Regions from separate parts of the Pelorhabdus sp. sgz311001 genome, predicted to be linked through region 1. Evidence: riboswitches for the same ligand, from Rfam matches in the RefSeq annotation. Region 1 holds a riboswitch; each other region holds the start of a gene.
The links. A riboswitch is a leader RNA that binds a small molecule or an ion and turns the genes downstream of it on or off. The one in region 1 is predicted to bind cyclic di-GMP.
Positions count from the first base shown of each region.

Region 2: another riboswitch for cyclic di-GMP. It lies ahead of AC0MXB_RS17085 (methyl-accepting chemotaxis protein); the one in region 1 lies ahead of AC0MXB_RS01515 (response regulator).
Region 3: another riboswitch for cyclic di-GMP. It lies ahead of AC0MXB_RS11705 (methyl-accepting chemotaxis protein); the one in region 1 lies ahead of AC0MXB_RS01515 (response regulator).
Region 4: another riboswitch for cyclic di-GMP. It lies ahead of AC0MXB_RS06515 (hypothetical protein); the one in region 1 lies ahead of AC0MXB_RS01515 (response regulator).

Region 1 covers NZ_JBVXUT010000001.1:287,800-293,406, forward strand. Annotated here, with positions in the region: gene AC0MXB_RS01500 (NAD(P)-dependent oxidoreductase) at 1-1,232, shown strand, start outside; gene AC0MXB_RS01505 (hypothetical protein) at 1,515-1,865, shown strand; gene AC0MXB_RS01510 (diguanylate cyclase domain-containing protein) at 1,862-2,713, shown strand; gene AC0MXB_RS01515 (response regulator) at 2,715-3,458, opposite strand; cyclic di-GMP riboswitch class I at 3,551-3,652, opposite strand; gene AC0MXB_RS01520 (3D domain-containing protein) at 3,794-4,366, shown strand; gene AC0MXB_RS01525 (aldo/keto reductase) at 4,490-5,607, shown strand, end outside.
Region 2 covers NZ_JBVXUT010000007.1:223,353-228,959, forward strand. Annotated here, with positions in the region: gene AC0MXB_RS17080 (hypothetical protein) at 23-1,318, opposite strand; gene AC0MXB_RS17085 (methyl-accepting chemotaxis protein) at 1,479-3,500, opposite strand; cyclic di-GMP riboswitch class I at 3,635-3,729, opposite strand; gene AC0MXB_RS17090 (YjiG family protein) at 3,831-4,301, opposite strand; gene AC0MXB_RS17095 (nucleoside recognition domain-containing protein) at 4,273-4,962, opposite strand; gene AC0MXB_RS17100 (amidohydrolase) at 5,119-5,607, shown strand, end outside.
Region 3 covers NZ_JBVXUT010000004.1:140,006-145,612, reverse strand. Annotated here, with positions in the region: gene AC0MXB_RS11715 (iron-containing alcohol dehydrogenase) at 1-60, shown strand, start outside; gene kdgT (2-keto-3-deoxygluconate transporter) at 454-1,437, shown strand; cyclic di-GMP riboswitch class I at 1,556-1,641, shown strand; gene AC0MXB_RS11705 (methyl-accepting chemotaxis protein) at 1,744-3,489, shown strand; gene AC0MXB_RS11700 (hypothetical protein) at 3,549-3,944, shown strand; gene AC0MXB_RS11695 (SpoIIE family protein phosphatase) at 4,050-5,607, shown strand, end outside.
Region 4 covers NZ_JBVXUT010000002.1:91,246-96,852, forward strand. Annotated here, with positions in the region: gene AC0MXB_RS06500 (serine protein kinase) at 1-1,420, opposite strand, end outside; gene AC0MXB_RS06505 (hypothetical protein) at 1,665-2,225, opposite strand; gene AC0MXB_RS06510 (hypothetical protein) at 2,274-2,540, opposite strand; gene AC0MXB_RS06515 (hypothetical protein) at 2,693-2,947, opposite strand; cyclic di-GMP riboswitch class I at 3,008-3,094, opposite strand; gene AC0MXB_RS06520 (indolepyruvate oxidoreductase subunit beta) at 3,144-3,716, opposite strand; gene iorA (indolepyruvate ferredoxin oxidoreductase subunit alpha) at 3,718-5,496, opposite strand; gene buk (butyrate kinase) at 5,551-5,607, opposite strand, start outside.

The DNA of each region.
Region 1 (5,607 bases):
CGATTGAGAATGAAATTCCTAGTTTTATCGCAGAACTTGCTAAAGGGAATATTGGCGCTGCTAGTGAAGTGATTGCCAGACGCAGTAATCTTCCTGCTGTATGTGGGCGGGTATGTCCTCATGAAAAACAGTGCGAAGCTGCCTGTATATTAAATAAAAAGAACGCAGGTATTAAGATTGGCAAACTAGAACGTTTTATTGCTGATTTTGATGCAGAAATGGATATTAGTCCAATTCATAAAAAAATCGTTCATAAAGGGAAGGTTGCCGTAATTGGTTCGGGTCCTGCCGGATTAACCGTAGCAGGTGATTTGGCGAAGCTAGGTTTTACTGTAACTGTTTTTGAAGGGCAGAAAGAGCCTGGCGGTGTTTTGATGTATGGAATTCCTGAATTCCGTTTAAATAAAGAAGTTGTTCGTCGTGAAATTGCTCGAATTGAAAGATTGGGCGTTTCATTTGAAACAGGAATTTTAATCGGTCCTGATAAAACCGTTGATGAGCTTTTTGCTGACGGTTATGATGCTGTGTTTATGGGGACAGGAACTGCTTTGCCTAAAGAACTTCATATTCCTGGTAAAGATTTGCCTGGTGTTATTCAGGCGACGTATTTTCTTGGTATGGTTACATTAGCAAATGAAAAAGGGATTGACGGACAGGAAATTCCGGTACAAAAAGGAGATTCTGTTATTGTAATTGGCGCAGGCAATGTTGCTATGGATGCAGCTCGGACGGCACTTCGTGTTGGTGCAGCAAAAGTTACTCTAGTGTATCGGCGTACGCAAGATCAGATTACGGCGCTTCGTTCCGAATATGAGGAAGCGAAGGCTGAAGGCGTGGAGTTTTCTTGGCTGATGAGTCCAAAACAATATTTAGGTGATAAAGAGGTTACTGCTTTAGAATGTGAGCGCCAAGTTTTATTGGAAGATGGCTCCGTGAAGGGCAGTGGGCTTTTGGAGAAAATTAGTGCCAATAAAATTATTGTGGCAATTGGTCAAAGACCAGCGGCTCGCATTGTTTCAACAACAGAAGGGATCGAAGTTAATCCTGCTGGTTTTGTTATTACTCGGGAACGGCCTTATGGTATGACTACGCGACGCGGTGTTTTTGCTGGGGGCGACGTAGTTCATGAACCAGCAACGGTCGTGTTGGCTATGAAAGCGGCAAAACAAGTAGCGCAAGGTATTGCGCAATATGTAGAAGCAAAAAAACTTATGGAAGAATGCGGTTTGTAAACCGATAAAAATAAGACTAAATACCTAAAAAAACTTGACCTTTTCTAGCAAAATATGGTTTAATCAATATAGCAGGATTTGGTAACTAATTGATTAGTGACTTTTACCGAGCGGATATATGAAAAACTGCCTATGATTATTAGGCTAATGCTAGAGTTAGCACAAAAAAATCAGGCGTAAGCCTGGTTTTTTTTACTTCCTGGTGAGATTTTCATATAAGATTTACTCTGCTGTAATCATGTAGACGTTTACTATACTTTGCGGTACAAGAGAGGTCAAGAGATGGGCAGTCAGATTGAAAGCAGTAAAAAAGTTGAAATTAGTATGCGCTTATCGGAATTTGAAATGCCGCCAATGCAAGATGTTTTGGTTGTCGGCAAACGGGCGCCGATCGGTCCGGAAGCGGCACGGCGAATGGGGGATATTTTATCACCTGGTCAATATATAGTAAAAAAAATTGAACACCCATCAATTGAAGCAATGGTTGTTCGTAAGTCTTTGCTTGCTATGGTGCCGGAAGATCAGTTAATTTCTCTTATGATTGATGAAGTAGATGAAATGATTCATGAATCAATGATTGTAAGAGTTCAGATTAATGTGACCGTAATAGTAAAGAAGTTGATTGAATTATGATGCGCCAGTTATCGCATATTATGACAGTTAAATTTCCCTATGTAGATGCGTTAGCTGGATTAAGTCAGGTACAGGAATTTATGCTTTCGACTCAACTAGAAAGTCTCCCGGTCATTGAGAACGGTAAAATACTCGGTGTGATTGATTATTGGGATGTGTTGAAAACACATCCTAATCGGATTGCCGCTGATGCCATGTCTGATTATTTTAAAGAAGTTGTGCCTGGCACATTCGTATGGGAAGCAAAAGAGGCTATAGATAGCCACGGTATTAAGCTTTTCATTGTGAAACAGCAGGACCAGGTAGTGGGAATTGTTAGTCCAAGCCAAGTTGCGTTAGAAATCGGCAGGCAATTTGATGTGTTAACAGAGCTTTACAAAAAAGATTATATCTATTATCAAGCTGTTAAAGTCTTAAAAGAAAGACAATTGCTTTCTTTGATTTTTCTTGATGTTAATAATTTTGGTAAGATAGACAAACAGTATGGCCATATTGCTGGGGATCAGATTTTACGAGAGATCGGTCAGCTTTTAAAGGCTAAAATGTCAAAAGAAACCCATGTGTCGCGGTTTGGCGGTGATGAGTTTCTTATATTGACTCCCTACAAACTAGAGAAGACTCGTAGTTTTGCTGAAATATTATTGCGCGAAGTAAAAGAACATCGCTTTTACAAAGAGATTCCTGTTAGTTTTTCAGCGGGAATTGTAAAGGGAATATGTCATGGATTCATGAAAAATAGTGTTCCCGCGCTAGAACGGCTGATTAATTGTGCTAGCCTAGCGTCAACTCAGGCGAAAAAAGAGTCTATAGACTTAGTCGTCGCCAATCAAGTCGAATTAGGTTATTAATTTAGCAGATTTTTAAAATTTCGGCAATCATATCAGGATCGCTTTCATCAGTAGGAAAGGTGATATAATGAATTGCGGGATCATTTGCTGTCGGGAGAATTTCCGATAGCTTTTTTCTTGCTTTATTAATGACAACATTTGTTCCATCTTGTTTGGTAAAAGGTAAAATAAGTAAAAGGTTTTGCGGTGTGGCCAGCAGAACGGAATCATAAACACGCAGCGTATTTTTTAGTTGTTCCATAATAAAGCTTCCATTGGCAAGGTTTTCATTAAAACCGAGTGATACAAAGGAAACTTCAGTATGATCTCGTTTCGCTCGGTAAATGCTATTAAGAATTTCTTTTTGACTGCTTGCTTGCATTGGCGCGGCAACAAGCGAACCCATTACATTTTCGATACGATCAAGCAAATCTTCATCAGAGAAGGGTTTTCGAATGTAATGGGAAGCGCCGAGACAGAGTGATTTCTGAATGACAAGACGATTGGCGATCCCTGAAACCATAATAACAGGGATTTGCTGTTGCAAATTTAGACGATGCATTTCTTCTAGGGCTGCAATTCCGTCCATTCCTTTTAAGTTAATATCTAAAAGTAACAAATTGATATCGCGGAACCGCCAGCGCTGCGCGAAGAAATCTTCGGCATTATCTAGCTCATATACTTCCACTCCATATTCTTCAAGAATCCTTTTTACTTGCAGGCGAATGAACCTTGAGTCATCAATGACTAATATTTTTTTTCCCATGGCAAGCCTCCAACTCCTCTCATAAATCATTCATTAAATCATTCATTAAATCATAAAAACCAGGTTGATCAGATAAATACATGACGATTTATCGATGCAACCTGGCAATCATTGATAGACTTTAGCAAGCAGTACTATCTTTAGATCCAATGGTTTTGCGTCCTTGATTTTCATCAAGTTTGCCCAAAATTTGATTTTTATTTAGTTTATGAAAATGTTCTCTGTGTAGAGAAAAAAATCCTTTTTTGTAAAAAAAAACGCGTGAATTTCTTGTGAAATATTGTAAGTTTATAAGAAACGCTTACTGAAAATAATAAGACAAAGGAGGGATTTTTATGAACGATAAAGTACGCCATAAAGTGAAACGGCATTATAAGAAAATTGCCGCTGCACTTGGTGGAGCTTTTGTGCTCGCTGCTTCGGCAATGCACGGTTTAGGTGCTGTTGCTCAGCATCAGTCTGCAACACCACAAGTAGATCCACCAATTAATACGGCGGAAGTGCAGACTGCGAATCCCCTTAGTACGCAAGAACTTGTGCAAAATATTGCAACGCAGGATACCTTGGGAAAAGAAGCGATACATGTAACGGCAACTGCTTATGCCCCAGGACCGCATGATAATGATCAGTGGGGAAGTAAAACGCGGCTAGGTACAGAAATAAGGCCGGGTGTTATTGCAGTAGATCCTCGGATTATTCCGCTCGGTTCCCGCGTGATGATTCAATATCCTGACGGAAGTAAAGAGTATGCTGTAGCAGAAGATACGGGCGGTGCTATAAAAGGGAATCGTATAGATGTGGCTAAATGGACGGTGCGAGAGGCAAATCATTTTGGAATCAAGGCTGTTAAGGTATATGTCTTAAGTAAACCAGATCAGGTTACAACTGAAACAGGAGAACAAGTATGAAGGGCAGCTGTAAGAGGCTGCTCTTTTTTTACACAAAAGTGTTGAGTGCTATTGACTTATAGTACACTCTAAAGTATACAATAAAATTGGAATTTTCTATTACGAATAAGGGGTGAGTCGATTATGCTTTACAGACAATATGGCAAAACAAAGGAACAAGTATCAATCTTAGGGTTTGGTTGTATGCGTCTACCTGTTATGGATGGCGATGCGACAAAAATTGATGAAAAGCAGGCGATTCCGATGATTCGCCAAGCCATTGACGCTGGCGTGAATTATATTGATACAGCCTATCCTTATCATGGAACAGGAATGCAAAGCGGCGGGGCTAGCGAACCCTTTGTGGCTAAGGTGTTAAAAGACGGCTATCGGGAAAAAGTAAAGCTTGCGACAAAATTGCCAAGCTGGCTCATTAAGACAAGAGCTGATATGGATCGTTACTTAGACGAGCAACTCCAGCGGTTGGAAACCGATTATATTGATTTTTATCTTGTACATAGCCTTGGATCTCATACCTGGTCTGCATTGACGAAAATCGGTATTGCTGATTTTCTCGACCAGGCTAAAAAAGATGGTAAGATTAAACATGTCGGTTTTTCCTTTCATGATCGGATCGGGTTATTCAAAGAAATAGTGGATTATTATGACTGGGAGTTTTGCCAGATTCAATATAACTACCTTGATGAAGACTATCAGGCCGGAACGGAAGGTTTGCATTATGCAGCGTCGAAAGGTCTTGGCATTGCCATTATGGAACCATTACGTGGCGGAAAGCTAGCGAATCTGCCTAATCAAGCGCTAGATTTGCTAAAAGAAAGCGGCACCCAGCGCACCCCAGCGCAATGGGCCTTACGCTGGGTCTGGAACCATCCTGAAGTTTCTGTTGTTTTAAGTGGTATGTCAATGATGGAACAAGTGACTGAGAACTTAGAAACGGCAAACGAAGGTCTACCCAATTCTCTTACAACAACGGAACTGGCAGCTCTTAATAAAGTAAACGCACTGTTTAAAGAGCGGATGAAAGTGAACTGTACAGCTTGTGCTTACTGTATGCCCTGTCCTAGCGGCGTGAATATACCAGGATGTTTTAGCCTCTATAATGATTACTCTGTATTTGGCGAAGGGGAAGCTTCTAAGGCTCGTTATCAGTTCCTTTATGGTTTCCGTATTGGGGAAGCGGCGCAGGCGAATCGTTGTGTCGAATGCGGTAAATGTGAAGATCACTGTCCTCAGGGGATTGC
Region 2 (5,607 bases), on a different contig from region 1:
GACTATAACTCAAAAATATACGTCAACTCTCCGGCTCCAAAATCAATCGATATAATTTCCGCGGTCTTCCTTTCAAACTGGGATTTTCTTCACCCACGGCCTCGGCATAACCGTTGCTTTCTAAGGCAAAAAGAATACGTCTAGCACTGCGCGGCATAATTTTGAGTTGACTAGCTAGCTCTTGAGCGCTAATCTCGCTGCGAGGATAACGTCGCTTTACAGCAAGTAGTTTCTCGAGCGTAGCCATACTGAGCGATGTTTTGTCGCTAATGGTCTGCAGCGCGGCAGAGTGATAGGAATAGCTGAGCTGCTCTGCTTGCCCCAAGGGGCCCATAATGCGTTTATCGTCAAAATAAACCATCCAGGCGCCTTGCCCCTGCTGCTTAGCAGCCACTAAGGCTTTTGCCCCGTGAAATTCGGCTTCATAGGCCGATAGGCCAATCCCAATGCCGCAATGAGCCTGCTCTAATCCCTTAACAATCGCTTTTTGTGTAAACCCCTGCGTAGCCAAAGACAACATGCCTCGCGTCGTAAAAATGACATAACGCCCTGCCGTAGAATGCTTCAAAGAGCCTTGGACTTCCTTCGCATAAGCTAACAGCTCCTGTGTTACTTTTAGTTCCCGACGGTAAAGATCATCTGCTGACAGCCACTCCCCCTCGGCATCTGTCACAACGTCACAAGCAAACATCTGTACAGCAATTTGCGCATCTTTCATTCGTTCCATTTCGGCAAGACGCAGCATCGACTGAAGTACTGTCTCTACAGCTGACCGGGCTGGTAAGACGCGATAAAAGGGAACACCGAGTTGCTCTAAGCCCTTTTTCGTATTAAAAGCGCAGGTCACCGCAAGCTTTGTCTTTCCTTCCCGCCACAGACGGTAATGATAATCGACGCCTTCGGCCTCCGTCATGCCCACGACAAAGGGCCGCACATAAGTCGGCTCCTCATCAATCCCCAATTCCGCGAAAACAAGCTTTAAATCTTCATAGAGAATCGAGTCAAAACTAATTTCTTGCATTGTGATCGACTGCTTATAAAAAATCTCACAAAGCGTCCGATAGAGACTAGCGCCTTTATAGGGAAGATGAAAACAAGGTTTAGTCAAACCACCCCAGCTTTGCGCCGTTAAATAAGGAATTCGTCCGGCAAACAGCCACATATCTACATCCTTATCATGCTCTTGCAGTATTGAGACAATTTCAGAAATCTTGGACCAGCGAAAAGACTGGCAAGAAAACTCTTTGTAATCCTTGGCGACTGCTTCAATGACCGGCAGCGAATCCTCTGCTCCCAATAAACCCAGACGAATATGCAATCAAACCGTCCCTTTCCGCTGTATAGCTTTTCTAAGTTACATTTATCGTAGCCGATTTACCAGATCGATGCAAGAATAAGCCGGAAGAACAAAAAAAGACTGCCTTGCTAAGAGACTTTCAAGCCCTTACCAAAACAGCCTTTATTTACTCTATAAAAATTTATACTTTAAAATGAGCGACAGAACTACGCAGATCTTCTGCCATCTTGGCCAAAGCCTGACTCGATGCCGCAATTTCTTCCATTGAAGCGGATTGCTCTTGTGTAGCAGCTGACACATTCTGAGTCTTCTGAACAGTTGTCTGACTAATTTTATCGATTTGCTGCGCCGCGGCAACAATTTGCTGACTGCCGCTGGAAGTCTGTTGGATTGCAGCGGTAATATCCTGTACCTGAAGTGATACTTTCTCAATGAATCCAACAATACTTTGGAACGATGAACCGGCCGCGGCAACAACTTCACTGCCCCGTTTGACTTCTTCCGTACCGCTGTTCATAGCCACTACGGCTTTTTCGGTATCTGTTTGAATCTCATTGATAATTTGAGCAATCTGCTGCGCCGCCTCACCGGATTGCTCAGCTAATTTACGTACCTCCTCAGCCACAACGGCAAAGCCGCGACCGGCTTCGCCCGCCCGAGCCGCTTCAATCGCCGCGTTCAAAGCAAGTAAATTAGTCTGTCCGGCAATCCCCGAAATCGTATCGCTGATTTTGCCGATTTCTTGGGATCGATCCCCCAGCTTACTCACCACTGCAGCCGATTCGGTTACAGCTGTTTCGATATGAGCCATTTGCGTTGTTGCCGCACCGATAGCGCTCTGTCCACCTTCAGCGGCCTTCGCGGTATCGGCAGCAGTAGCAGACACAGTTGAGGCATGGGTAGAAACTTGTTCTATACTTGACGACATATTGCTAATGGCCCTGGTCGCTTCTTCAATACTCGCGGCCTGGCCTTCCGCCCCTGCCGCTACAGCACTGATCGAAGCAGCTACCTGATTGACTGCTTGGGAAGATTGATCGGCACTTGCCGTTAACTCCTCGGAAGAAGCAGCGACCTGTTCCGCCGAATGAATAATTTGCTTAACTAGTTTCTGCAGTCCGGCAACCATGCCATAAAAATGTGCAACCATTCGTTCCAGCTCATCTCGCTGCGAAAGATCTGCTTCGTTTATATTGCGTGCTTGGCTGGCAACCAAAACAAGATTACCCTGAGCCACTTCGCTAATTGCTGCATTCAGGCGAAGAATCGGTTGCGTAAATCGCTTTACGCCATAAATGCAAACAGCGCAGGTAAGCAATAAAATTACAATACTCGTCACTAGGGAGGAAAGCATTAATGGTCTTAATTTAACTGTAACTTCTTTTTCAGGTACATTTAAACCAAGGCTCCATTTTGTCCCCGGAATTGGTGCATAGGCCAGATACTTTTCCTGTCCGCCATAGACATAATCGCCAAGTCCCTTTTCACCTTGCACCATCTTTTCGCTAATTTGTTTTAGTTTTGCCTCAATATCCTGATCAGTTATTGTATTTTGTTTAAGGACTTTATTTTTATCAGAATGAATAATAACAGTACCATCCGTCCTTATGGCGTAAGCATAACCGCTTTGTCCGACTTTAATTTCGCCAAAGCGGGCGATTAAGCTGTCCATGTTTACCGTACCGCCAAAAACGCCCACAATCTGGTTATTTACTCTGATTGGCGCTACAACCGATACGACAATCGATCCGTCAACTTTAGAAATAATCGGGTCAGTAACAACAACCTCGCCTGTAGACATTACTTGTTTGAAATAATCACGATCCGCTATATTCGTCTTATCTCCAGTGGAGTGAACGCCGTTACCAGCGCGATCTACGATCCAAAACCGAGAAAAAATAGGATTGCGCTTGGTTTCTGCCGCTAAATAAGCGATTGTTTCCGGCTGTGGTCCCGCTAACACTAGCGGATTTGTCGACAAAAGCGATACTTCCCGCTTGCGTGAATCAAACCACAGGCCGATTTCCTGGCTATAGCCGTCTACACGGTGAATCAAATCTTCTTTCGCGTCGTCTACCAAAAGGTTTCTAGCCGTATAAAAATTAAGACAACCTAAAACTCCTAGCGATACAAGTAGGGCGAGTACAGCCAAACAAATCACCTTTGCCTGCAGGCTGCTGCGAATCCGTCCTATAAAATCCAATTTTCTTCTCCTCCTAATACCTACATTGAATTTGCGTAAAGAAATTCGAGAGTACTTGAAAAGAAAATAAGGATTTATTACAAAGCGCCAATTTTGCGATAAAAAAAAAGACTTATCAAAGTCTCCTATAGTGCTAGTGCAACCTGGCAGTCATCAGTACTCCTTGCGAAATACCCTTAGACCCATGGCTTTGCGTCCTTATTTTTCAATAAGTTTGCCTATAGAAATTGTATTAGCCCGAGTTCGTTTACACTCTTTATAGCATAACGAAGGAACTATTCCTTGTCAAGCATTGGAAAGCCGCCGGATTGCTCCGGCGGCTGGTCTGCTCTAAGCAAAAAAGCGCATAATAAACATGGCAATAGCCGCATTAATAATACTTGCCAACATGAGTAGCGGCCAAAATTTTTTTGGAACATCGGCTACACCGAGCAATCTTCCCATATACTGCAATTGTGATCCAATCAAGAAAATCGCTGGAAGCAAAATTGTCGCATGCGTTCCATTTAGCGTCCCTTGATTGATTAGATTGACTGCTACCCCCACCGAAGCTGATGAAGAAAGCCAAGCTGTCATAAGTACTGTAGCCGCCTCACCAGGCAAACCGAATAGAGACATAACCGGTCCAAAGAGCTTACCGATAAAGGCCATGATCCCCAAAATACGTAGGATTTCAGCAATCACATAGGCCATTAATACATTTGGCATTAAATTATTAATAGCGATATTCCAGCCCTTGCGGGCGCCAATGACGAATATATCAAGAGGATTATTAGAAATTTTTGGGTTCTGGCTGCTCATCAGTAAAATCCCCCTTATAGACTGTATTCAAGACAAACCGGACAAACACTGCGCCGACAAATTTTAGTAGAAACATTAAAATTAACGGAATAATAACAGGAACCGTTAAAAAAGCGAACAAGGCTGAACCAATCGAAAAAAGGTTATTAATTAACCCGGCGCCAGAATATTGCCAAGCTCCCATTACAATAAGATCTTTTTCCGTAATCTGACCATTATCATAGAGTTCCTTCGTAAGCGCCGCGCCGGCATCAGTGCTTTGCAAATCGGTAATCATGGCTAGTCCCGTAAGTCCGGGAATTCCTAGCAGCGGTTTTAAAAACGGTGTAAGCAACTTATGAGCCGCTCGAATCGCACCGTAGTGGGAAAAAATTTCTAAACAGCCAAGCGCTAACATAACGGTAGGTACAAGGGACAAAGCAAATAAAAATCCGGCTTTAGCACTCGCTCCGCCGATGCCGATAAAATTCGCCTTAGCAGGATCTTTCATCGTACCAAACTGGCCGCTTAAGGACGTATAGTCAAAGGCGCTGAGCCATTTAAAACCTTCCACTTTCATAAATAGCCCGGAAAAAAACAAAATTGCCGCAATCAGTGCAATATAAGCTCCTATTCCGACTTTCCATTTCTGCGGCGAAGAAGTATTCTTTTCTTCCTCCATCTCATCCACTCCCTTAATAATATTGTGATAGATCCACCTCTATATAGATTGTAGGGGAAACAAAAGTAGCAAATTATTATTATGCAGTTTATATAAATCTTTTTATTATTGCTAAATTATACTAGATTGATTACACTTTAGCAAGGAGGGGATTTTATGGAAAATGTAATTAAACTATATGATTCACTACACACCATGCCTGAACTAGGCTTTCAAGAGTATAAGACAGCGGCCTTTCTAGCTGACAAATTAAAACAAGCGGGTTTCGTTGTTACGGAAGGGATTAATCATACCACAGGACTCGTTGGTGAATATGACAGCGGCGTGCCTGGTCCCACTCTAGCCTTACGAGCCGACATGGATGCTTTAGGTCATAAAATCAACGGCGTCTTGTGTGCGATCCATAGCTGCGGTCATGATGCCCACTGCGCTATGGTGCTTGCTGCCGCCCAAGAGTTGATTCAAACCGACTCAATCCAACAAGGAAAGTTAAAAATCCTGTTTCAGCCAGCCGAAGAACTCGGTACAGGCGCTCTGGCCATGATCGAAGGCGGCGCTATTGATGATGTTGATATGATTTTAGGACTTCACTTACGGCCAATCGAAGATCTCACAATAAAGCAATCCGTCCCGGCTTTGTATCAT
Region 3 (5,607 bases), on a different contig from region 1:
GGGGAAAATGCTGATATTACACCAGCGGAAGTTAGAAAAATCTTGCTGGCTGCTTTATAAAGTATAAGGGATCTAGCTGCAAATCAGCAGCTTAGATCCCTTTTTAATAAATGAAAATGAATTAGTATTCCACATTGTGAAATTTATTGTTAGAACTGTGGAAATATTCTTGTAAAAACAAAAAATGAAATATATAATAAAATTATAAAATTCGTGAAATAAAGTTTTATAATATGGAATTTTAAAAAGGGGGTTGTAATAGACGAATAAGAAGTTTCAGCAAAATAAATGTGGGATTGCTGCAAAAACAGTCTTTTTGTGTAATGTAAACCGGTACACTAATGAATTTTAAGTTATTAAATAGCGAGAAAGAGATTTTGGCGATGAATTTTTATATTATTAATAGATTCATGAATTAATACGCAATTTAATGACAGAAGGGAAGGCTAGAATATGCAAATTAAACAGAAAATTGATAAAATTCCTGGCGGTCTCATGTTAGTTCCATTGTTTTTAGGAGCTCTGTGTCACACTTTTGCTCCTTGGTCAGGCAAGTATTTCGGATCGTTTACCAATGGCTTGATTACAGGAACTGTACCAATTTTAGCTGTTTGGTTTTTCTGTATGGGGGCAGCGATTGATGTTCGCGCTACTGGAATTGTACTGAAAAAATCAGGTACTTTAGTGATAACAAAAATTGCTGTTGCTTGGGTTGTCGCTTTAGTAGCGGCGAGTATTCTTCCTGGTAATGGGATTCAAAATGGTTTTTTTGCCGGACTTTCTACGATAGCTATTATTGCAGCTATGGATATGACGAATGGCGGTCTTTACGCTTCGATTATGCAGCAATATGGTACTCAGGAAGAAGCGGGAGCTTTTGTATTGATGTCCATTGAATCAGGTCCGCTCGTTACCATGTTGATCTTAGGTGGAGCCGGTATTGCCTCCTTTGAACCACACTTGTTTGTCGGTGCGGTTTTACCCTTCCTCGTTGGTTTTGTTTTAGGGAATCTCGACCATGAACTGCGTGAATTTTTTGGCAAGGCGACACATACAATGATTCCCTTTTTTGCCTTTGCGCTAGGAAATACAATTGATTTAAGTGTGATTCTAAAAACAGGTTTACTGGGTATTTTACTTGGTGTTGGTGTTATTATTATTACAGGAATTCCGCTTATGCTTGCTGATAAATTTATTGGCGGCGGCAATGGAACGGCAGGGATTGCTGCTTCTAGTACGGCTGGCGCCGCTGTAACGAATCCTATTATTATTGCTGGCATGAATCCGGCGTTTGAACCTGTTGCCCAGGCAGCAACGGCGCTTGTCGCCACATCTGTTATTGTAACATCTGTTTTAGTGCCGATCATTACTGCTTGGTGGAGTAATTATGCCAAACGCAGAAAAGGCGATACTTTAGTAGAAAAAACCAGCTATTAACGAGGCCCTCTTTGCATTATTGAAGCAAGTTTTTCTGCTTCGATAATGCTCTTTTTCATTTATTGACAAATTTCCAAATATACTGTAATCTTTTAACTATTATAGGAAAAGATATTGATTCACCATTGGGCAAACTTGTTGAAAAACAAGGACGCAAAGCCACTGGGTCTAAAGACGAAGGTCCATGATCGCCAGGTTGCTAGTTGGTTATTTTGTATCTCCATCGTCAGATTCGCAGCAGGCAGTCTGACGTTTTTTATTGTTTTTTTACATTTTATAATATAGAGGGGGATGAATTTTTTGGCAGTGATACAAGCGGGAAAGCAGAATATTGGCATGAAAATTGGAATTGGTTTTTTGGTTATGATCGTATTGATTCTGGTTTTGGGAATTGGTTTTTATCATGAATCAGGTAAGAATGCTAGCGCGATTAGTACTATTGGCAGCTCTAATACAAGAGCTTTAACAGCTGCTAAGGCCGAGAATGTTTATACAGGTGCTGTTTTGGAAATTCGCCGATTTATTGCTGACGGTGATGATAAATACCGTCAGGGGTTTATTGGGAAAATGGATACAGTGGTTGAATTAGAACAACAACTATTAGCGAAAGCGAGTTCGTCTGATAAAGCAGAGGTTGAAAAGCTAGTTAACAATACGAACACCTACTATTCTGGGGTTAAAGAGCGATTGATTCCTCGCTTAGTGGAGGCGCAGCAAGCCAAAAAAGCGGGAAACGGCGCCCTCCAGGCTAAAGCTGAAGCCGAAGCGGCGGCAGTAACCAAAGAATTAACGCCCTTTGCGCAGCAATTACAGGCCGCGTTGGCAGCGATTGAAGCCAATGAAGCAAAAGTGGTAACTGATATCGTAGCAGACTCTGCTCAAAATGCGGCCCGCGTTCAGTTCTTTTCTCTGGCTGTTATGGTACTGATTCTTGCTGTCAGTGTTTTGCTTAGTTTTGTGTTAACTCGGATGGTTGTGAAGCCTTTGCAGGTAATGACACAAGCGCTTGATCAAATGGCTAGTGGTGATTATTCGGTGCAATTGCCGCCTGCCTTTGTCAATCGCGGCGATGAATTTGGTCAAGTTGCGATGTCACTGGCGCATCTCAGGGAGAGTATGCGTGAACTCATTGGTTCGGTAGCCAAACAGTCAGAGCAAGTGGCGGCGTCATCAGAAGAGTTAACGGCAAGTGCTGATCAGTCAGCGCGGGCCTCAACGCAGGTTGCAACTGTGGTTACGGAGATTGCCGAGGGCGCTTTAGCGCAGGCGAAAGCCGTTGATGCAGCTGCCGCAACGGTAGAAGAAATGTCCCAGGGAATGGGTAAGATATCGGCTAACGCACTGGCTGTTAGCCAGGTGGCGGAAGCCGCGGCGAAAGCTTCTTTTTCTGGTACGGCCCGTGTGCAAAAAGCAAATGAGCAGATGGCTCATATTGAAAAAACTGTCGTGGAATCGGCCCAAGTAGTTGCTAATTTAGGGGCAAGATCCAAAGAAATCGGGCAAATTGTAGAAACTATTTCCGGCATTTCCGGGCAAACTAACTTGCTAGCCCTCAATGCTGCTATTGAAGCGGCTCGCGCAGGAGAACAAGGCAAAGGTTTTGCTGTCGTAGCGGAAGAAGTGCGAAAATTAGCGGAACAGTCCCAAGATGCGGCTAAACAGATCGAAGTTTTGATTCGTGACATTCAAGTCGATACGGATGCCGCTGTAGCTGCAATGGAAACAGGCACAAAGGAAGTGAAAACCGGTACTGCTGTTGTCGAAGAAGCAGGTGGTGTTTTTGGGGAAATCAAGGAACTGGTTAGTGATGTGACAGAAAAAGTGCAAGGTATTTCCCAGGCAATTGATTTAATGGCAGGCAATGGCAAAACTGTTGCTGCCTCTGTACAGCAAATTGATCAGGTAAGTCGCGAAACAGCTGGTAGAACTCAGACTGTTTCAGCTGCTACAGAAGAACAATCGGCTTCGATGGAAGAGATTGCTGCCTCAAGTCAGGAACTGGCGCGCATGGCGGAAGTACTTCAATCAGCGATTCGCAAATTCAAGCTATAAGGGTATTGTTAACAAAAAACAGGGTACTCTAGTATATTATGATACTAGGAGGTTGTACCATGGGTGATGAATTAGATCAATTGATTCGCGACCAAATTGTTCCCTTTCATTTGCGCAATGTTGAAGCGCTTGGTGCAAAACATCCTCATATTATGGGGATGGTCAATTCTGTGATGGCGAACCAAGAAAATCGGGCGGCGATCCGTATTCAAGAGCAAGGCAAGATAGTTGGTGAGTATACATTTTTACTGAAAGGCCTTAAAATTGAGACGGTCGAATCAAACACGCTTGATCCTCAGTTCCAGCATCCCTTTTTAGGAAAAATAAAACCTTTTGTGACGTTAGAACGTACCGTTTTAGAAAAGGTTTTGGCTGATGATAAAAATTATCTAGAGGAGCCGTTTTCCGCGGTAGTGCCTTATTTGAGCGAAATTACAATTCAATTTCTGCCATGAAAAGAGCCTAATGGCTCTTTTCTTTTTGGAGCTTACGGCAGGGTTTGGCGTGGTTTTGTCAAAATGTTATTATGAAATAACAGCGTCGGTAGAGGGGGAGCGTAAATGAAACAGAAAAAAGTGAGGAAAATTACTGCAATTGGCGACTCTACCGCCAATACAGATCGCCTTGAGGCGATTAAACAATTGATTTATAGCTGTAGCGCTGTTGCATCAAAGGAAGAATTTCTTACATCGCTTGTTCAGTTCATGCAAAAGGAGTTTCAATGTCAATGTGTAGGAATCCGCGTTCTTGATGAGCAGGGGGGGATTCCTTATCAAGCTTATACTGGCTTTAGTCAAGAGTTTTGGGAACAAGAAAATTTTGTGCAAATTTCCAACGGGGATTGTATTTGCACGCGTCTAGCCGCCGGAAAGCTGTTGCCGTGCGATTTGCATTTGATAAATGAACAAGGCTCGTATATTTTACCTGCTTTTTCTCAATTAGATGGTCTACTTAGTGAAGCGGATCTTGGCAATTATCGGGGAATTTGCGTTGCTACAGGATTTCAAAGTGCGGCCATGATTCCGATTGTTTATCAAGGAGAAATAATGGGGCTGATTCATCTTGCTGATATGCGACCCAATCAGATTCAAGCGGATATTGTCGCTTTGATTGAGGGAATGGTTCCCTTAGTAGCAGAAGTCTTAAGCCGCAATATAATCGAAAAGGCGTTGCTAGAAAATCAGGAACGACAGCAAATCTTAAATAATATTGTGCAAGTATTGCCTGGCTTGGCTTATGTGATTGATGCTGCAACGTGGCAGCTGCTATATATAAGTGTTTCGATGGAACAACTTTATGGCAAACGCGTGATTGGACAAAGCTGTTTTAGCTTTTTTGGAAAATCTGCCCCTTGTCATTATTGTCCTCTATTGGAAAATGGATCAAAAGAATACTTTGATAAAACAACAGGCGTGTATTATAAAGCGGAGTCGAGGCAGATTGAGTGGCCTGGTAGGGACTTGATGCAGCTTTTATTTGTCATGGATATTACGGAGCAAAAACTGGCCGAGGCAGCGCTAGAAGAAGAGAAGGAGCGTTATCGCGTTCTGCTTAAGCAGTCGGCTGAGGCTATTGTTGTCAGTGATTTTGCTACAAAGGCTGTTACCGAAGTAAATTACGCTTTTTCCCGACTCTTTGGTTATACGAACGAGGAAGCGTTGCAAGAAACACTGTTTTCGCTGGGGATTCTTTCGGAAAAAGAAGCGAAAAAAATGGATGTAAGCCTTCGGTTACAAGGGGTTTGGTCAAGACAAAATCGACGGTATTATCGACGGGACGGACAGCTCTTTTATGGTGAAATGCGCAGCTCTTTGATTACTTATTTAGGGAAAGAATTTGTTTTGTTTTCTTTTCGTGATTTAACGGAACGGCAAAGATTGCAGACAGAATTACAAGAACAGGTTTATTTGGCTCGACTGGTACAAACGTCATTATTGCCGCCGCCATTTCAAGATAGAAGGGTTGCGATTCGTACTATTTTTCAGCCTCTTTCACTCGTAAGTGGCGACTTTTATGGCTATCGTTGGTTTCATAATCAGCAAATTTTACATGGCTATTTAATGGATGTAACGGGCCATGGCATTGCTGCAGCGTTGCACACTTCTGCTATTAATAGTT
Region 4 (5,607 bases), on a different contig from region 1:
TGTCTTGGATGAAACCAAGATAGCGTTTTCGTTCTTCATCGCCAATAGCCATTTCTTTAACTGCTTTAATCAAAGTATCAATAATCGCAATCGGATTGATACAATTCGATTCAGATTCCGATAAAGTCGTATCAATCGCTTTCATGATAAAGCGAGTAGAAATGCCAGTCATGCCTTCCCGTTGCGCCTCATCTTTGAGTTCAAAAATATCGACCTTTTTGGTAGAGCCCTTCTCTACAATTTCTTCGCCATTATAAATCTTAAGCTTATTTAAGGGATCAATCTTGGCTGAAGGAGAGAGTCGGCTCAAAATGGCAAACATCGAAGCCATCTCAATGGTATGTGGCGCAATATGAGCAGAAAAAGCACTATTATTCAGCATTTTTCGGTAAATTTTCACTTCTTCGTCTAGTTCGAGGCAATAGGGCACTTCCACTTTGACAATCCGGTCCAAAATCGCTTCATTCGTATGATCTGACTTAAATTTATTCCATTCCGCTTCATTGGAGTGAGCTAAAATAATTCCGTCAAAATAAATCATCGAGCCTTTGCCTGGCGATGGAATTGATTTTTCCTGTGTCGCCGTAATCATCGTATGCAAATACTCTACATCATTTTTAAACACTTCAATAAACTCCACAATCCCGCGATTGCCCACATTAAAAGCACCATTTAAAGCCAGAACTCTCGGGTCGTCTTCCGAATATAAATCCATTTTTGATATATCGACAGAGCCAGATAACACCGACGTATCCTGATTGTTAGGATCAACCGGCGGTACAACACCAACGCCCTTGCGGGAACGGATGGAAAACTCAGCCACAGTTACAGGAAATCGTTCATATTCACCATGAAAATCATTTTTCAAACGATAACGGCATACTGGGCACAAATCCCCCTCTATTTTAACACCAAGAATTTCTTCAAATTGAGGTCGTAAATGTTTAGGAATTAGATGCAGCGGCTCTTCCCGCATCGGACAGCCTTCCAGAGTGTAAATCGGCGGACTCATCTCCAAGGCCCGTTTTAACGCTTCCATCAAAGAAGATTTTCCTGCACCTACAGGCCCTACTAAATATAAAACTTGCCGTGATTCCTCACCTTTCATAGCTGCAGAGTGGAAATAACGCATGATTTTCATAATACTTTTATCGATGCCAAAAAACTGATCCTCAAAAAAACGATAACGCCGCAGCGTATCATTGCCATGAATCCGTTTCAAGCGCGGATCTTCTTCTGTTCTTACAATATCAACGCCTGGCGCTGTTAATAGTTCATGCATGCGTTGATGAGCTAGCATGACTCCTTTCGGATTTTCTTTTACGATTTTCAGATAATCAAGCAGCGTGCCAGAAAAATGCTCGTGCTTTCTCTCTACCCGATCTTGTTTAATCAGACTGACGAAATCAAAATTTGCCATACTTTCTCCCCCTTCTTTGCATGCAATTATAATAAAAAAATGATAAGCCATCACACCAAAAGAATTTTTATCCCTTCAGAGAAGACACGGCTTACCATTTGATTTAATATAGCAGATTTTTTTATCGATGTCTATAACAAAATAACATGAATACTGATAAAGAAAATTTTAAATATACTAAAATATACTATGATAGCAAAACTAAATCATGCCTCAAACGTAAATAGCGCGAATCACCAATAAGTTAATGAAACCAAGACTTAGCAAAACGATACATCAGCCATGCCGTACCAAAAAAAGCGGTAAGGGCGATAAGGCCAAATAGAACTTTCTTCTTCTTCGTAAAACCGGCAGCTTGTTGACAATAATATTCTTTTTGTGTCTTTTTGCCGCATTCGTAGCAATAGTTATCTTCAGCAAAAACAGCCGTACCGCAAGAGTTACAAAAATAAACGACAGCAGGTTTTTTATGATCGGCGCTACCGCCAGACAATGCACCCACTTGCGGCGGTTTTGGCTCTGGTACTTGCTCTGATGCTTCGTCCGCTTTTTTCGCTGAGTCACCGCCTTCGCCTGACAACTCTTCAGCCGCCTTAGCAGCCGCTGCTACTTCGGCTTCTGTAATAACCAAACCCTCCGTCGCTGTAGTCTCTGGTACTGGTGAGGCGAGTTCTTCTGTGGGCGAAGCAGGAACGGCAGCTTTTGGCTGTTTATCTGATTGTGTTAGATAGGCCACATCCTTGCCACACTTGCCGCAAAAATTTCCTTCCACACTGATGGTCACACCGCATTGAGGACAATACATAGCTAATCTCCTCCGAAATATCCAATCTATACAGATTTGAAAGACTGCTTATTTTTTCGTTACAACAACAATAACAAAAGTTACTATGATAATTAGCCCGACAAAAGCGCCAACTCCAGCAATCACTAATTTTTTGGGCGAAGCCAAAAAAGCAGCCAGCCCAGTCGGCGGCGCTGGATCTGCCAACTCAGTTTCTACAGCTTCCGCTTCCGCCTCAGCCATTTCTTCCGTTTGATCTGGTTGTCGTTTGCCGCAGATCTGACAAAACAAAGCACTTTTCGGTATTTCTACACCGCAAAAAATACAATAGCGCATCCTGGCACCTCACTCATTACTTGCAGGCTGAAAATCTTTATTTTTATTCTTTTTCGCTAAAATCCGATCAAATCCTCTATTTAGAATAAAAAACCGCCGCAGTAAGCATTCATGTAGTCGTAAGCTTACTGCGGCGGTTTTTTATTCTTGTTCTATTTCTGCAAAAAATTAGTACAAGCAATACCAGCTCGTTCCAATTCATTCGCAGAATGAAATAAGGTGAATTTTTTTCCTGTAGCTAAAAACTCGCCTGAAACAGCTTGATTTAGGCCTTCACTCAGGCAGCTTTCACAATAATAATGCCCTTTGGACTTATTCTGCCCATCGTCATACATTTCAAGGCGCCGCGTAGCCTTACGGCCACAACATTCACAGCGGCCCAAGAGCCGGGCCAAATATTGTAACATGTAAAACCCTTCCTTATTTGCCTAAATTAAGCAACAAAAAACCAGGCTGCTCATCAAATTGATTGCAACCTGGCGCTCATAGACAGATCTGTCCTTAGATCCAAAGCTTTGCGTCCTTACCTTTCGATAAGTTTGCCGACGTTTTCTTTTGCTGACTCTTTCTTATGATACCATGCCCCTTAAGGCTTGGCAACTATCAGACTGTCTCTAACCCAGCTTGAAATGCGGCCTGATTGATTGAAACAAGCTGGGGCTTAATCTGTTCTTTCATTGCTTCGTCCCAATGGATTGTGGTAAGGTCCATCGCCTTGACTAAAGCACCGAATAAAACAACGTTCATACAGCGACCATTGCCCAGCGCAAGGGCTATCTTTTCTGCAGCTATGATCGTCGTTGCCGCTTTCTCCTGTAAAGTTTCTAAAATGCCTGTAGGATAATCGCACTTTCCATTTAAAATCGGCGCTGAGGGAATCTGATAATCATTGACAACGATTTTGCCATCAGGCTTTAAATAATCTAACCAGCGCAGCGCTTCCATCTGCTCAAACGATACGAGAATATCGGCTTCGCCTTTACCAATAATGGGTGAATAAACCTTTTCACCATAGCGAACCTGGGTACTCACACTGCCGCCGCGTTGGGCCATGCCATGTACTTCTGACATTTTTACGTCATAGCCGGCAGCCATAAGACCTGTAGATAAAATCTTGCTCACTAAAATGGTTCCCTGGCCGCCAACGCCTACTAATAAAATATTTTTCGTCGCCATCTTATTTCCCCTCCTTGGCAATCGCCTGTACCGGACAAACCTGCGCACAAACCTCGCAGCCCACACACTGCATCGCATGGATCGAACTCTTTTTCGCCGCCTTATCAAAACGAAGGGCTGGACAGCCTGTTTTGATACATTTTTTACAACCGATACATTTCGCTTGATCAATTTTGCATTTTGCCAAATAGTTGCCGAATTCTTCGTGATCTTGCGGCGATGCTTTCTTTAACACACAAGGCCACCGTGTAATAATGACCGAAGATTCGTCAAGGGCCAAGGCCCAATCGAGCGCTTCACTGACTTCATCAAGGCGCAAAGGATTAATGGTTTTGACATGATCCACGCCAATGGCTTTTACCACAGAAGCAATATCAAGCGCTTTCGTTGGCATCCCTTGCAGTGTATAACCAGTGCCAGGATGATCCTGATGGCCTGTCATACCAGTAATTCGATTATCAAGAATACAAGTAATTGTATTGCTGCGATTATAGACAATATCAATCAAGCTCATAAGACCAGTATGGAAAAAGGTAGAGTCGCCGATTGTAGAAATTACTCGCGTATCTTCCCCAAAATAGTGGAAAGTCTTTTGCAGACCATGCCCCACACTGGGAGCAGAGCCCATACAGTTGGCAGCGTCTTTGGCATTTAAGGGATCGCCGCCGCCCAAAGCGTAGCAGCCAATATCGCCCATAATCGCTACATTCTTACGTTTTCCCAGTTCATAAAAGAACCCGCGATGAGGACAGCCCGCGCAAAGAACCGGCGGACGCGCTACTACAACGGAAGCGTCATAAGAAATCATCTCGCGATGTTTACCAAGGAGCGCCTGTGCGACAATATCAGGATTTAATTCACCAGTATAAGGAATTTTCGCTTTACCAATGCAGGCAATGCCAGCTGCTTTGATCTGCTCTTCCAAATAAGGCTCAAGCTCTTCCACGACGTAGAGCATATCAACGGCAGTGGCAAAGGTGCGGATTTTTTCGAGCGGTAGCGGATAAGTAAAACCAAGTTTTAAGTATGAAGCATCTTCGCCAAAAACTTCCTTGGCATATTGAAAAGCAATCCCCGAGGAAATAATCCCGATTTTTTTACTGTGCCATTCGATATAGTTTAACGGCGTCTCTTCCGCGTAGCGTTGTAAAGTCCGCAGCCGTTCTTCCAAATTTACGCGCAGCTTTTTCGCTACAGCCGGGACCAAATCATATTTTGCGGGATTTTTAACATAGGCTTTTTTAACGACTTCACTCCGCTTTCCTAACGTCACGATGCTTTTACTATGGCAAACGCGCGTCGTCATACGGAATAGCACAGGAGTATCAAAGGTTTCACTAATCTCTAAAGCGGTTTTAACCATATCTTTTGCTTCCTGGCTATCGCTCGGCTCCACCATAGCCACCTTAGCAAACTTAGCATAATACCGATTATCTTGTTCATTTTGCGAAGAATGACAGCCAGGATCATCGCCACTAACAAGTACCATGCCGCCATTGACACCCGAATAGGCAAAACTAAAAAGCGGATCAGCTGCTACATTCACCCCGACCATCTTCATGGCCGCCAAGGTTCTCCCGCCGCCTAACGACGCGCCGATCGCATTTTCGAAGGCGACTTTTTCATTTGGCGCCCATTCCGCAATGATGTCCCCTCTAAACTGAGCAATATTTTCCAAAATCTCGGTACTAGGCGTACCGGGATAAGCGGCTGCGTAAACGACGCCCGCTTCATAAGCGCCTTGCGCCACCGCTTCATTGCCTGTTAGCAACTTTTTCACATAAATTCCTCCTGTCATTCTTAGCTTTTTATCAATAAAAAATGTCCTTACAAACTAGGCATAAATTTTAACTTTTTCCTCCCCATTCAGTACACGCAGAGCGCCGGAGGC